2 regions of the Cupriavidus sp. C2SS-8b genome follow, and region 1 is predicted to be linked to the other one. Evidence: predicted binding sites of a transcription regulator. Region 1 holds the regulator's gene; the other holds the start of a gene.
What was found. Region 1 encodes FliA, which starts transcription of late flagellar genes. Its sites were predicted from a motif close to CTAAAGTTTNNNNNNNNNNNGCCGNTA; they were not measured.
Positions count from the first base shown of each region.

Region 2: ACIGJB_RS11180 (DUF342 domain-containing protein) is a predicted target of FliA. The motif match lies at 4,570-4,596, and genes of this name have one in related genera.

Region 1 covers NZ_CP172717.1:2,376,651-2,383,834, forward strand. The annotation lists gene flgB (flagellar basal body rod protein FlgB) at 1-310, opposite strand, end outside; gene flgA (flagellar basal body P-ring formation chaperone FlgA) at 550-1,299, shown strand; gene flgM (flagellar biosynthesis anti-sigma factor FlgM) at 1,445-1,753, shown strand; gene ACIGJB_RS27715 (flagella synthesis protein FlgN) at 1,766-2,227, shown strand; gene ACIGJB_RS27720 (NAD(P)/FAD-dependent oxidoreductase) at 2,240-3,469, opposite strand; gene ACIGJB_RS27725 (flagellar protein FlhE) at 3,741-4,190, opposite strand; gene ACIGJB_RS27730 (RNA polymerase sigma factor FliA) at 4,190-4,906, opposite strand; gene ACIGJB_RS27735 (MinD/ParA family ATP-binding protein) at 5,004-5,810, opposite strand; gene flhF (flagellar biosynthesis GTPase FlhF) at 5,807-7,184, opposite strand, start outside.
Region 2 covers NZ_CP172716.1:2,417,538-2,424,721, reverse strand. The annotation lists gene ACIGJB_RS11200 (NAD(P)/FAD-dependent oxidoreductase) at 43-1,659, shown strand; gene ACIGJB_RS11195 (TIGR03862 family flavoprotein) at 1,670-2,941, opposite strand; gene ACIGJB_RS11190 (DUF1415 domain-containing protein) at 3,035-3,634, shown strand; gene ACIGJB_RS11185 (class I SAM-dependent methyltransferase) at 3,631-4,476, opposite strand; gene ACIGJB_RS11180 (DUF342 domain-containing protein) at 4,710-6,332, shown strand; gene ACIGJB_RS11175 (SRPBCC family protein) at 6,572-7,045, shown strand.

The DNA.
Region 1 (7,184 bases):
CGGTATCCATTTCGACCGTGTTGCCGTCGACGCTCGACTGCAGCGGAATGCGGTAGGCCAGGTCGGCGTCATCGCGGGTCGGCGCCTGCGCCGGCAAGTGGCGCACGGACGTGGTCGACAGCGACACGCCCTCGGGACGGTGGCCGCGCTCGATGGTCTGCGCCAGCGTGCTCGAGAAATCGAAATCGCGGGCCTTGTAGCCCGGCGTATCCGCGTGCGCGATGTTGGAGGCAATCACCGACTGCCGCTGGGTCCGCAGGCTCAGCGCTTCCTGCTGGAAGCGAAATGCCGCGTCGAGTCTGTCAATCATGTATGCATCTCCGTTTGGAGCAACCTTCAGGCAAACGACGAAGGGCGACCTTCTTCAGGGATCGCATCTTAGGTTCACCCCTGTCACGCCAATCGGATGAATAAGGACGGGAAATCCGTGCAATTCGGAGGGCTTGCCCGGCACCGCCTCCCTACAATGGGACCCGTTTCCTTGCGTGCGGCTGCGGGATGGCTGGATCTTTCCCGTGGTGGCCACATCGTCCTTGCTGGGATGAAGACATGAAGAAGATTGATCGCGCCGCCATGCGTGCGGCGCTGGGCCTGGTGGCGGGAGGCGTCCTGTCGGTCATGGCCGGCGCGCCCATGGCCGCACCGGCACAAGCCGCCCCGGTCGCCGCGCAGGCGCCTAATCCGTTTCCGGAAGACCCGGTGCGCGCATCGGTCGAGCAGTTCCTGCTGCGCCAGACCGCCGGCTTGCCGGGCAAGGCCAGCGTCCAGGTGCAGCCCCCGTCAGGCGGCCGCGCGCCCGAGTGCGTGTCGCCCGATCCGTTCCTGCCGCCGGGCGCTTCCCCCTGGGGCCGCATCTCGGTAGGCGTGCGCTGCGGCGGCGAGCGGCCGTGGATCCGCTATATGCAGGCGCGCGTGTCGGTCCTGTCCGATTACTACGTCGCCACGCGCGCGCTCGGCCCCGGCGAGCCGGTGACGCCGGCCGACCTTGAGGTGCGCCAGGGCGACCTTTCCACGCTGCCCAGGGCCGTGATCACCGACCCGGCGCAGGTCGTGGGCGCGGTCACCGCGAACCGCATCGCGGCGGGCTCGCCAATGCGCAGCGACCTGCTGAAGAAATCGATTGCCGTGAAGTCCGGGCAGACCGTCACCGTCGCGGTAGAAGGTGAAGCGTTCCAGATCAGCAGCGAAGGCAAGGTCCTCGCCGATGCGGCCATTGGCAATACCGTGCAGATCCGCCTGCGCAACGGCCAGGTCGTCAGCGGCCTGGTGCGCAGCGGCGACACCGTCGTGCTGCAATAAACCACTGAAAATGCATCATGGGACACTGGGATGCAGGGCTGGCCGGCGTGCGACAATGCGGGCCAATCCTGCCGTCGGGGCGAGAATTTCCTAAAGATTTCGCCGCGGCGTCCGTAATGACAAGGGAACCCAGCAAGGAACGCCCGTGAAGATCAACCATTCCACTACGTCCAGGCCGGCCGACGCCCCGGCTGCGGACAGCCCTGTGCGGCCTGCGGCCGCGCAGAGTGCTCCCGCCGCCCCTGCGAGCGGCGTGAGCGTGAGCCCGCTGGCCGCGCAGGTCCGTGAAATCGGCAGCCGCCTGGCCAACGAATCCGACGACGACATCGACACCGCCAAGGTCGAAGAGATCCGCCAGGCTATCGCCGAAGGCCGGATCAAGATCGATCCGGGCAAGATCGCCGATGGCCTGATTGCCACCTTGCGCGAACTGGGCCAGGGCGACATCCACTGATAACAGCCAGCCATGAGCCAGCCCCTGATCCAGAGCCTGCAGAAAGAAGCCGAAGCCGTCACGGCGTTCGGCCAACTGCTCACCGAAGAGCGCGAAGCCCTCAAGGACGGGGATTTCCAGTCCCTGAGCGGGCTGCTCACGCGCAAGGTGGAGCTGGGTCAGGCGCTTTCGCGCCAGGTTGCCGCACGCGAAGCCCAGATGGCCGCGCTCGGCCTGCGCGCCGGCCCGCAGGGCCAGTTGCTCGGCCGCAATATCGACCCGGCCGTGGGCGATGCCTGGCGCAAGCTCATTTTCGCCGCGCGCGGCGCACGAGACAAAAACCAGATCAATGGCGCGATCGTCTCCGCGCACCTGGACCACACACGCGAAGCCATCAACGTGCTGCGCCAGCACAGCGGCGGCGATTCCGGCCTGTACGGCAAGAACGGCAAGGCCGCCGCCGGCGTCGGCGGCGTTAGCCTGGCCAGCGGCTGATGCCGGCGGCGTTCAATCGTCGCAATACTGCCCGAGCACGCTAAGACCCCGCTGAGGGTCCCTGACGAACGGATTCGATCGGTCCCACGCATAACCGGCCAGCACGGCGGAAATCATGCGACGGATATCGGGCGTGGCATTGGGATGAAAGACGAGTTTCTGGAAACTCCCGGCATACCAGGCGTCGACAAACGTACGGAAGCAATCCACACCTGACTTCAGGATGCGCGCATAGTCGGCCTCCCAGTCCACCGTCTCGCCCGCGAATTCGCGCACGATGCATCCCGCCGCCAGGCTTGCCGACTTGAACGCGATCGTCACACCCGACGAGAAGACGGGATCGAGGAATTCGCCCGCGTTGCCGAGCAACGCGTAGCCATTGCCCCACAGCGATTTCACGTTTGCCGCATAGCCCGCGATATGGCGTGCAGGGGTATCCCAGACCGCATTGGCCAGCAGGCCCGACAGCGCCGGATCCTCGTTCACCAGTGCCTGCAGCCGCTGCGTGTCGCTGCCCGCATAGCCGTCAAGGAATGCCTTCTCGGCGACCACGCCCAGTGAACAGCGGCCGTTCGAAAACGGAATGGTCCAGTACCAGACATCCACATGCCGCGGATGAATGCCGACGCGAATCTTGTTGCGGTCGAAGGTGCCCGGCATCACGCGGTCTTCGACATGCGTGAAGATGGCGCTGCGCACCGGAAAGCCGGATGGCGTTTCGAGCTGCAGCAGCCGCGGCAGGATGCGCCCGAAGCCGGAGGCATCGAGCAGGAAGCGGCTGGTGACTCGGTAGTTGTTGCCATCGGGATCGCGCACGGTCACGACCGGCTGCGCCCCCGATACGTCCACATCGGTCACCTGGTGCCGGAAGCGGACTTCCGCGCCCTGCTTCGCCGCCTCGCGGATCAGCACATGATCGAAATCGGCCCGCTGTACCTGGTAGGTAGTTCCCCAGCCGGACGAGAATTTGTCGCGAAAATCGAAATCGACATAACGGTCGCCACGCGCAAACGCCGCGCCGTTCTTGTACTGGAAGCCGGCTTCCACCACGGCCTGCAGCATGCCGGCCGCCTCGATGTATTCCATGCTCTGCGGCAGCAGGCTCTCGCCAATGGAAAAGCGCGGGAAGGTCTCCTTCTCGAGCACCATCACGCCAATACCCTGACGACGCAGCAGCCCGGCCGCCACGGCGCCCGCGGGCCCCGCGCCGATGATCAGCACGTCTGCAACTTGATCTTCCATTTGATCCTCCAACGCATCCAGCCCGCACGCAGCGCATGGCCGACTGAAGCTAGTGACGAGGCGGCCCCTCTCCGCAGGAAATCGCGTCCTGCAGGATCCGACGGCATCGCTACGGAAGGGATTGGCTACAAGGGGCCGCGAACACTGCCACGAGACAGTATGGCCACATGCTACCGAATGAACGGAAACGTGGAAACAGGACAGCGCGCGGGTGCCAGGCGGCGATACCGATGTGGGCTTGAGCGTCACACCGGTGCTGGCACGCTGTCCGTCAACGGAACCCTACGATGACCTGGTTGCTCCTGCCCTGCAGCACAGGCGCCACCGCACCCTGCCCGGGCAGCCTGAAGGCAAACACAAAGCCCTGCGTCGCGTCGTCGCCATCGAAGGCGTCGGTCCTGCCTTCCGACTGCGGCAGCATCACGCAACGCTGGGCATTGCAGAGGTAAGCCTGCAGGTCCACCGGCGGTGTCGCGACAAAGCTGTAGTGCCAGCGCACCGAGGTGACGATGCCTTCGGATTGCGGCAGGTTGCCGCTTGGCAGGATCGGAGGAGAAACGGTGCGCTGGCCGCGGCCATACAGCGCCGGTCCGTTGACAGATGCGCTCCAGGTATGCCGCGTGCCGGCCTCGGGCGCGGCCCATGCAGCGGTGGCGATCGCCGCCAGCACGGCCGCCATGGCTTGCAGGACAACCCGTCCGATGCCTGACCGGCCGCGCATCAGAGCATGCCGCGCAATTGATTGCGCAGGCGCGTGATGGCCTGCCCGCGGATCTGGCAGACGCGCGATTCGGTCACCTCGAGCACCGCGCCGATCTCGCGCAGGTTGAGTTCCTGGTCATAGCACAGCGACAGCACGAGCTTTTCGCGCTCGGGCAGCCGGTCGATGGCGCGGATCAGCGCTTCGCGCATGCCGTTTTCCATCAGCTGCGTGAGCGGATTGCCGTCTTCGCTGACGCCAAGATGGCGGTCGAGAAAGTCTTCTTCGCCCGAGCGCTCGAAGTCTTCGTAGTGAAGGAGCTGGCAGCCATAGACCTCGTTGAGCAAGACATGGTAGTCGTCCAGCGGCATTTCCAGTTCCTGCGCGACTTCCGAGTCGAGCGGTGCGCGGCCGAGCTTCTGTTCCAGGCCGCGCTGCGTGCGTTCGATGCGGCGCGTGAACTGGCGCAGGCTGCGCGACTGCCAGTCGTTGGCCCGTACCTCGTCGAGCATGGCGCCGCGGATACGCTGGCTGGCGTAGGTCTCGAAACGCGCGCCATGCGTGTCCTCATAGCGCTTGGCCGCGTCGAGCAGGCCGATCATGCCGGCCTGGATCAGGTCATCGATCTGCACGCTGGCCGGCAGCTTTGCGGCCAGTTGCAGCGCGATGCGGCGCACCAGCTGCGCGTGGGTCTTGACCACGGCGGCCTGTTCGAGCTTTCCCTGGATCGTGTACATGGTGGAATTCTCGTGAATGCTTGCTTGCAAAGCCTGCCCGCATGGCGGGCCGGCGGGTCAGGGTCGGGGTCGTTTTCCGTTGAGAACGGTCATGCGTTCAGGCTGCCACGGCGGATGGCGCGGCCGTGACAGGCTCTGCGCGCAACGGCCATGCGCCCATGCCACTGGCGGCCCGGCGCAATGCAATCGTGGCTGGCGCAGCCGGGTAGGCTTCCACCACACAGCGCCCGAGCTGCACGCTGCGCGTCACCAGCGGGTCGGCGGGCAGCCAGCCAGCGCTGCCGATCTCGACGCCAAGGTATTGTCGCGCGGTGCGCGCCAGGTTTCCGGCAATGGCCTGCACCGCGGCGTCGGCGGGCGCCATGTTGACCACCAGCTGGAAATGCCGGTAGGCGTACAGATGATGCAGGCGCTTGATGCAGGCATAGGCCGCGGTGATCGAGGCCAGCTCCGGGCGCATCACCACCAGCACGTTGTGCACGGCGCCGGCCAGCGCGGACAGCGCACCGTCCGCGTCCGTCACGGCATCGATCAGCACGCTGCGAAAGCCTGACAGCGAATCGGGCCATTGCGCGACGTTCAACTGGGGCGTACCAGCCGGCAATACCGCGACAGCGCCCGCCGGACGCGCGCCGAGCGCTGCCTCCAGCGTCAAGCGGCCTGCCCGTACGTCGGCAAACGAGCCGGCAGGTTCCGCGCCGGTCAGTCTTACGGCACGGCCGGCCGGGTCCTCATCGACGAGCAGCACGCGTTCGCCTTGCATCGACAAGGCATGCGCCAGGCCAGATGCAATGGTGGTTCCCCCCGCTCCCGGTTCGCTGGCCACCACGGCGATGCGGCGCGTGACGCGCGGCGCCAGCATGCGTCGCAGGCTCTCGGCCTGGTCCACCGCCAGCGTGCTCACGACGTGACTCCCGGAGCCATGAGTTCGGGCAGTCCGGACATCGGACCGGCGGGCGCCGCCACAGCAGGTTGCGCGGCACCGATGGCAGCGGCGGTGTCGTCGCTTTCGAGGAGATCAACGGTATCAGGCGTGCCATCCGACTGGCGGCCCGGATAGCTTTCCAGCACGTCCAGCAAGGCCAGCAGGCGGCCCATGCCTTCATTCAGCACCGGCCCGGCCACCGCGTCACTGCCCGGCTGGCGCGTCCCGCTGCGGCCCGCCAGGCGAGCCAGGAAGGCCGGCGCCGTAACCGTCGGCGAATGTTCCAGGCGCAGCGCGGTCACGCCCAGCTGGAGCGCGGCCAGGCCGCCGCCGGCGGCGCTGGCGCCCTCGCCGTCTTGCGCGAAATGGTCCAGCGCATGGCGCAGCGTGCGGAACTGGACTTCGGCGTTGTCCGCCCACAGCGACCAGCGCGCGGCCTGCGCGGCGTGGCCCGACAGTTGCGGATCGCACAGCAGATAGCGAGTATCGAGCAGCTCGCCCGAGGCGTAGTCGACCGTCCTTGCGATCACGAGATGGGCGTCGATGCCGCCTTCCGGCGCGCCGCGGCCGCGAACGGGGCCCTCGGGCACGCGTACCTCGGTCGTTGCCAGCCACTGTACGGCATCGCGGCCGCGCACCGGGACTTCGCCCACGGCGTGGAAGGTCAGCGTTTCGGCCAGGGCGTCCAGCTTCCACGCGGTGCCACCGCAGATCACGCGCGCGGTCTTGCGCGCGGCGGCCACCCAGCGTTCGCCGGATTGCTGCCAGCGCGTCAGCGTGGCAGCCGCGGGCAGCGCATCGACCAGATGGACGACAGGCCGGGCCGCACCGAGCGTGGCGCGCAGCGTGGCGGCTTCGGCCTCGGCCTCGCCCATGGCCTGGCCAGCACGGCCAGCCGGGGTGACCGTGGCGGCCAGCGGCATGCCGATGCGATCGCCAAGCCATAGCGTATGCAGCATCGACTGCGGCGCGCGGCGGCCAGGGACGGGCACCTGCAGCGTGGCCGCCAGCGACAGCACGAACTGGTCGCATTCGCGGTGCACGTCGCGGCAGACAGCCTCGCGCACCTGCTGCGCCATCGGCCGCAGCGTGGGCGCGTCGGCAGCGCGCTGCTGCCAGAGCTGGCGAGCCAGTTCAAAGCCATGCTGCGCGGCATTGAGTTCGCTTACGCACTGGCCCAGCGCATCCGCGCTGTCGGTCAGCGAACGCAGCACGTCATCGGCACCGCCCTGGCGGGCCGGTGCGTCGTCCAGGCTGCCGGCCTGCCTGCGCGCCGCGTCGGCATCGGCAAACACCGAACCGCGGCGCGGCGTCAGGAAGGCGCGCTCGACCATCGTGGCGCCATTGGCGAGT
Region 2 (7,184 bases), on a different replicon from region 1:
CCGTTCCGGCTACGCTTGTGGCCGCATCCTCGCAGGTTTTCCATGCTCCGCCTTTCCGAACTCAAGCTCTCCCTCGAACACACCGAAGACGATCTCGACCACGCCGTGCGCGGCGCGCTGGCGCAGATCGGCGTGAAGGGCGACGGGCTTGTGCAATACACGGTGTTTCGCCGCGCGCACGACGCGCGCAAGCGCTCCGACATCAAGCTCACCTACATCATCGACATCGAGGTGAAGGACGAGCCCGCCGCCATCAAGCGCATGGCCGGCAAGCCGAACTGGAGCGTGACGCCCGACATGGCGTACCGCTTCGTCGCGCAGGCGCCGCAGGGCGGCAATACGCAGCGTCCGGTGGTGATCGGCATGGGGCCGTGCGGCCTGCTTGCGGGCCTGCTGCTGGCGCAGATGGGTTTCCGCCCGATCATCCTGGAACGCGGAAAGGAAGTGCGCGAGCGTACCAAGGACACCTTCGGACTGTGGCGCAAAAGCGTGCTCAACCCCGAGTCAAACGTGCAGTTCGGCGAAGGCGGCGCGGGCACGTTCTCGGACGGCAAGCTCTACAGCCAGATCAAGGATCCCAAGCATTACGGCCGCAAGGTGCTCAACGAGTTCGTGCGCGCCGGTGCGCCGGAAGACATCCTGTACAAGGCGCGTCCGCACATCGGCACGTTCCGGCTGGTGAGCATGGTCGAGAAGATGCGCGCGGAGATCCGCGAGCTGGGCGGCGAGGTCCGCTTCGAGACCCGCGTCGACGACCTCGACATCGATCAGGGCAAGCTGCGCGGCCTGAAGCTGTCCACGGGCGAGTACCTTGCCGCCGAGCACGTCATCCTGGCGGTAGGGCACAGCGCGCGCGACACCTTCGAGGTGCTGCACAAGCGCGGCGTGTTCATGGAGGCCAAGCCGTTCTCGCTCGGCTTCCGCATCGAGCATCCACAGGGGCTGATCAACCGTAGCCGCTTCGGCAAGTTCGCCGGCAACAAGCTGCTGGGCGCGGCCGACTACAAGGTGGTGCACCACTGCAGCAACGGCCGTTCGGTGTACAGCTTCTGCATGTGCCCGGGCGGCACCGTGGTCGCGGCGGCCTCGGAGCCGGGCCGCGTGGTGACCAACGGCATGAGCCAGTACAAGCGCGCGGAGCGCAACGCGAACGCGGGCATCGTGGTGGGCATCACGCCGCAGGATTACCCCGGCGGTCCGCTGGCCGGCATCGCGTTCCAGCGCAAGTGGGAAGAGCGCGCGTTTGAACTGGGCGGACGCAACTACAACGCGCCGGGCCAACTGGTGGGCGATTTCATCGCGCGCCGGGCGTCGACTTCGCTTGGCTCGGTCGAGCCGTCCTACAAGCCGGGCGTGACGCCGACCGACCTCAGCACTGCGCTGCCCGACTACGTCATCGACGCCATCCGCGAAGCGCTGCCGGAACTCGACAAGAAGATTGCCGGCTTTGCCATGCACGATGCGGTGCTGACGGGCGTGGAAACGCGCACGTCGTCGCCGCTGCGCATCGAGCGCAAGGCGGACTACCAGAGCGTGAATGTGGACGGCCTGTATCCGGCCGGCGAGGGCGCCGGCTATGCGGGCGGGATCTACTCGGCCGCGATCGACGGCATCGAAGTGGCCGAGGCCGTGGCGCTGGCCATCGTCAACGGCCACTGAAAGCCGCTGATCAGCGCGCGGCCAGCCACAGCGCCGCGCCCTGGCCCGCGGTGCGGCCGCTCGCGAAGCAGGCCGTCAGCAGATAGCCGCCGGTCGGGGCTTCCCAGTCCAGCATCTCGCCCGCGCAGAACACGCCGGGCAGCGCGTCCAGCATCAGGCTGGCGTTCATCGCTTCAAAACGCACGCCGCCGGCGCAGCTGATGACCTCGTCGATTGGCCGCGCGCGCAACAGGCGCAGCGGCAACGCCTTGATCGATGCGGCCAGCGTTGCAGTGTCCTGCATGGCTTCCTTCGACAGGCACTCGCGCAGCAGGGCTGCTTTCACGCCAGTGATGCCGAGCCGGCTCTGCAGGTGGCTCGACAGCGAGCGCGAGCCGCGCGGGTGCGATACCTCGGCCAGCACGCGCTGCGCATCATGATTGGGCAGCAGGTCCAGGTGGACGATGGCTTCGCCGTCGCGCTCGATCCGGTCCCGGATGGGCGCGGACAATGCGTAGACGAGGCTGCCTTCGATGCCGCCCGCGCTGATCACGAACTCGCCCTGGCGATAGTGCGTGTTGCCCTGCGTATCGGTCACGGCCAGCGCAACGGGCTTGACCGGATGCCCGGCATGGCGGTCGGCAAACATCGTGCTCCAGCTGGCATCGAAACCGCAGTTCGCCGGCCGCAGCGCGGCGATGTCGACGCCGTGCTGTGCGAGCAACGGCACCCATGCGCCATCCGAGCCGAGCCGAGCCCAGCTGGCGCCGCCCAGCGCCAGGATCACGGCATCGGCGCGCACCTGCAGTTCGCCTTGCGGCGTGGCAAAGCGCAGCGCACGCGCCGTATCGTCAGTCCAGCCGAGCCAGCGGTGCCGCATATGGAACTGCACGCCGGCTTCTCGCAGCCGGTGCAGCCACGCGCGCAGCAGCGGGGCAGCCTTCATGTCGGTAGGAAAGACCCGGCCGGAACTGCCGACGAAGGTTTCAATACCAAGTTCGTGTACCCAGTCGCGCAAGGCTTGCGCGCCAAAGTCCGCCAGCATCGGCGTGATTTGCGCGGTGCGCTCGCCGTAGCGCGACAGGAATGCCGGTTCCGGTTCGGCATGCGTGAGGTTCATGCCGCTCTTGCCGGCTATCAGGAATTTGCGGCCTACCGATGCCATGGCATCGAATACGTGTACCTGGACGCCTCGCGCAGCCAGTACCTCGGCCGCCATCAGCCCCGCGGGGCCGCCGCCAATCACCGCGGCTTCAACCGGCAGGATGGTGGGCGTGGCGGCAAGCGTATCGGTGGGCGGCATGGCAAGGCGGGGATGGATGGCAGGGGCGTGCTACGCCGCGGATTATAGAGCCTGCGGCAGCGCTAAAATGGTGCTTTGTCCAGCCTTGCCGCCATGCCGTCTTCCGCCACCGACCAAGATGCCGTCATTGCCGCCACGCGCCACTGGCTGGCGCGCGCGGTCATCGGGCTCAATCTCTGCCCCTTCGCCAAGAGCGTGTATGTGAAGGAGCAGGTCCGCTATGTGGTCTGCGAAGCTACCGAAGCCGCCGACGTGCTCGACATGCTGGAGCGCGAGCTGAAGCATCTGGCCGAAACCGACCCCGCGCAGGTCGATACCACGCTGCTGATCATGCCCGATGCGGTGGCCGATTTCCTCGACTTCAACGACCTGCTTTACTTCGCCGAGCGCCTGCTCAAAAGCCTGCGCCTGGAAGGCATGCTGCAGATCGCGAGCTTCCATCCGCAGTACCAGTTCGAGGGGACGGAGCCGGACGATATCGAGAACTACACCAACCGCGCGCCATATCCGATCCTGCATATGCTGCGCGAGGACAGCATTGCCCGCGCCGCCGCGGCGTTTCCCGACGCGGCCGATATCTACGAGCGCAATATGGAGACCATGCGCCGCCTGGGCCATGAAGGCTGGCAGCGCTGGATGGAAGGTGACGACGCCGGCGACGACAGCGCGGCGCCGCGCGCGGCGGACGCTTAGTTCGTCGCCTGCTCGGGTGCGGCGAAGAACCGCTCGCGCATCTCTTCAAGCCCCAGCGTGGCGAGCACATTGTCCAGCCGCTCGGCGGGACGGCGGCGCGGCAAGTCCTTGAACTGGGCGATGATCAGCTCGTTCTTCATCGAGTGTTCCCAGCCGACCAGCTCGGTCACGCTGACCTGGTAGCCATGCGCCTCCAGCTGCAGGCAGCGCAGCACATTGGTCACCTGGCTGCCGAATTCACGCGTGTGCAGCGGATGGCGCCAGATCTCGGTCAGCGGGTTGCCGGCCAGCAGGCGTCCCTTGTTCTTGCGCAGCACGCTCGCGACCTCGGCCTGGCAGCACGGCACCAGCACGATGTGCCGGGCGCGCTTGGCCAGCGCGAAGCGGATGGCGTCGTCGGTGGCCGTATTGCAGGCGTGCAGCGCCGTGACCACGTCGACCGTCTCCGGCAGCGCCGGCGAGGTGATGGAGTCGGCCACCGACAGATTCAGGAACGACATGCCCGGAAACCCAAGGCGCGTGGCCAGTGCCTGCGAGTTCTGCACCAGTTCTTCACGCGTTTCGATGCCGAAGATGTGCGACCGGTCGTGCAGGCTCTTGAAGAACAGGTCGTACAGGATAAAGCCCAGGTACGACTTGCCGGCGCCGTGGTCGACCAGCGTGACGGCATCGCGCTCGGACTTGACCTCCTGCAGCAGCGGTTCGATGAACTGGAACAGGTGGTAGACCTGCTTGAGCTTGCGCCGGCTGTCCTGGTTCATCTTGCCGTCGCGCGTCAGGATATGGAGTTCCTTGAGCAGCTCGATCGACTGGCCGGGGCGGATTTCGTGGGTATTTGCCATGACTGCGGGGATTCGGGAGGCGGCGGGCGCCTCGGAAGCCGACAGTTTACCGAAAACGCTGCGCCCGTCTGCGCAGGCCCGGGTTTGCCCTGCCTCAAGTTTGGTCTCCAGATGCCGTAGGTATTCGATTGATAACAAGCGGACGTGCGCTCAAGCGCACCGGCATGCGCTGACTGTGCCTTGAACAGGTGCAGTGCGAGGGCGCCGCTGTACAAAGCGAATTTGGGGGACTCATGAGTCACGAGTCGGGTTTGCGCCTGGAGCTCAGTGAGCCGGGCGAGCAGGTGCGCGCACGCTACGTGCCCGAGACGGGCCGGTTGCCTCCGGACCACACCGCGTTCCGGGAATGCCTGGCCAGCCATGGCTGGGAGCAGGCGCGGCTGGACCCGCGCGCGATTGCGAAATTCCTCGGCCAGTGCCAGCAAGCCGATCGCGAGATCGATGCCACGGTCGGCGCGCTGATCGACGGCGCGTTCGAACTCGACATCAGCGACGATCGCCTGTCCGTGCGCCTGACGCTGATGCGTCCCGAAGGCGGCCGCGCCGTGACCGGGGTGGAAATCCGGCGTGCCGTCGCCGAACGGGGCGTGACGGCCCAGGTCCAGTCGCTGGTACTGGAAGCCACCCTCGCGGAGGGTGCCTGCGAACTGCGCGAGATCGCGGCGGGCATCGCTCCGCGGCAAGGCCAGCCGGCGCGCTTCGTCAACTTGCTGCAACCGCGCAAGCCCGCGCAGGCCGACGACGACGCCCCCATGGACTTGCGCGAACTCGGCAACCTGATGTTGGTCAGCCCCGGCACGCCGCTGATGCGCCGCGTTCCGGCCGAGCCCGGCAGCGACGGCGTCGATGTCTTTGGCAAGGCACTGGCCGCCGACCCCGTCGAAGACACGCCGTTTGCCGACGGACTGTCCGGTGCCGCGGCCGATCCCAACGATCCCGACCTGCTGATCGCCGTCCTCGCTGGCTCGCCGGTGGTGGGCATGCACGGCATCGCGGTCAGTCCGGTGGTGCAGGTGGAATCGGTCGACCTGCACTCGGGCAATGTGGCGTTCGATGGCACGCTGCGGGTGTCGGGCGACATCCGCACCGGCATGTCGGTGAAGGTTACCGGCGACGTGGTCGTGGACGGTGTCATCGAAGCTGCGACGATCGAGGCGGGCGGCAGCATTCTGGTCAAGGGCGGCATCATCGGCAAGGCCGAGGCGGGACACGGGCATGCGGACCCGGGCGGGACCATCAGCCGCGCCAGCGTGCGCTGCCAGGGTGCGGTGCAGGCGCGTTTCATCGAAAACGCGGTGGTGGAGGCGGGTACGGAGGTCAACGTCGAAAGCGGCATTCGCCAGAGCGATGTGGCTGCGGGCGAGCGCATCGTCGTGGGTGGGACCAGCGGCACGGGCAGCATCAGCGGCGGCCGCAGCCGTGCGCTGCTGGCGGTGCGTGCGGCGGTGTTCGGCGCGCCCGCGGGCACCGCCACGATCGTGCAGGTCGGCGTGAACCCGTACGCGGATGCCCAGCGTGCGGCGCTCGAGGCTGAGCGCCGGCGTCTGCTCGAGGAGCAGAACAAGGTCAAGCAACTCGTGGCCTTCTTTGCCAAGAACCCCGAACGCGCGGTGGGAGACCTGCGCGAAAAGGCGCGGGCCACGCTGTTCAAATCGTCGCGCGACCTGTTCGAGCTCGAGGAGAAGATCGCCAGGCTGGGCGAGCAGATGCAACCCGCGGCGGGGGCGGTGATCGACGCCGCCCGCCGCATTCACGGCGGCGTGACGCTGCAGGTGGGCAACCGCGTGCTCAAGGTGATGGAAGACAAGCCTGGCGCACAGATCCGCCTGGTCGATGACCGCATTGCTGTGACCTGACCGGCATGGCTGCGGCCTGCGGCTGGCGTCCGGCGGAATTTGTACTAAGCTGCAGTGGTGTCCTGGGGTGCCGCAGGATAGGCGATGGCTAGTGTTGGGCAGTGAATGCAGAAGCGGATCAGCAATCTGTGGAAGCGTTACACGGAACCGACTCACGTGGCACTGAATTCCCGAAGGCCAGCGCGCGCGCTGGCCTTTCTGTTACTGCACGCCGCTCGTGCATGCCAAGGAGAATCACGATGAGCAGTCAGCAGGACCTCGACCTCGAGATTTCCCGCGTGCTGAAGGCGCCGCGCGCTCTCGTCTGGAAAGCCTGGACCGACCCGAACCACCTGAAGGAATGGTGGTGCCCGAAGCCGTGGACCACCGAAGTCCTCGCTTTCGATTTCGTGCCCGGGGGCGCCTTCCACACGCTGATGCGCGGCCCTGGCGGCGAAACCAGCGACAACCCGGGGGTTTTCCTCGAAGTGGTGTCGCGCTCGCGCATCGTCTGGACCACCGGGCTGGTCGCGCAATGGCGCCCGGCCAACAACCCGTGGCTGCCGATGACCGCCTATATCACCATGGACGACGAGGGCGACGGCACGCGCTACGTGGCCACCGTCCTGCACAAGGACAAGGCGACGCGCGACCAGCACGAGGAAATGGGATTCTTCGAAGGCTGGGGGACTTGCATCACGCAGCTCGAGGCGTATGCGCAGTCGCTGAAGTAAGGCCGTATCGCGGCGCCGGTGTTGGTTGGCGCAGACAGCAAAAGGCCCCGGAAGCACCGCGCTTCCGGGGCCTTCTTCTTTGCTGCGTGCCGGCGCTCCAGGCCGGCTATTGGCTGCGCGATTGCAATCCGCCGGAAGG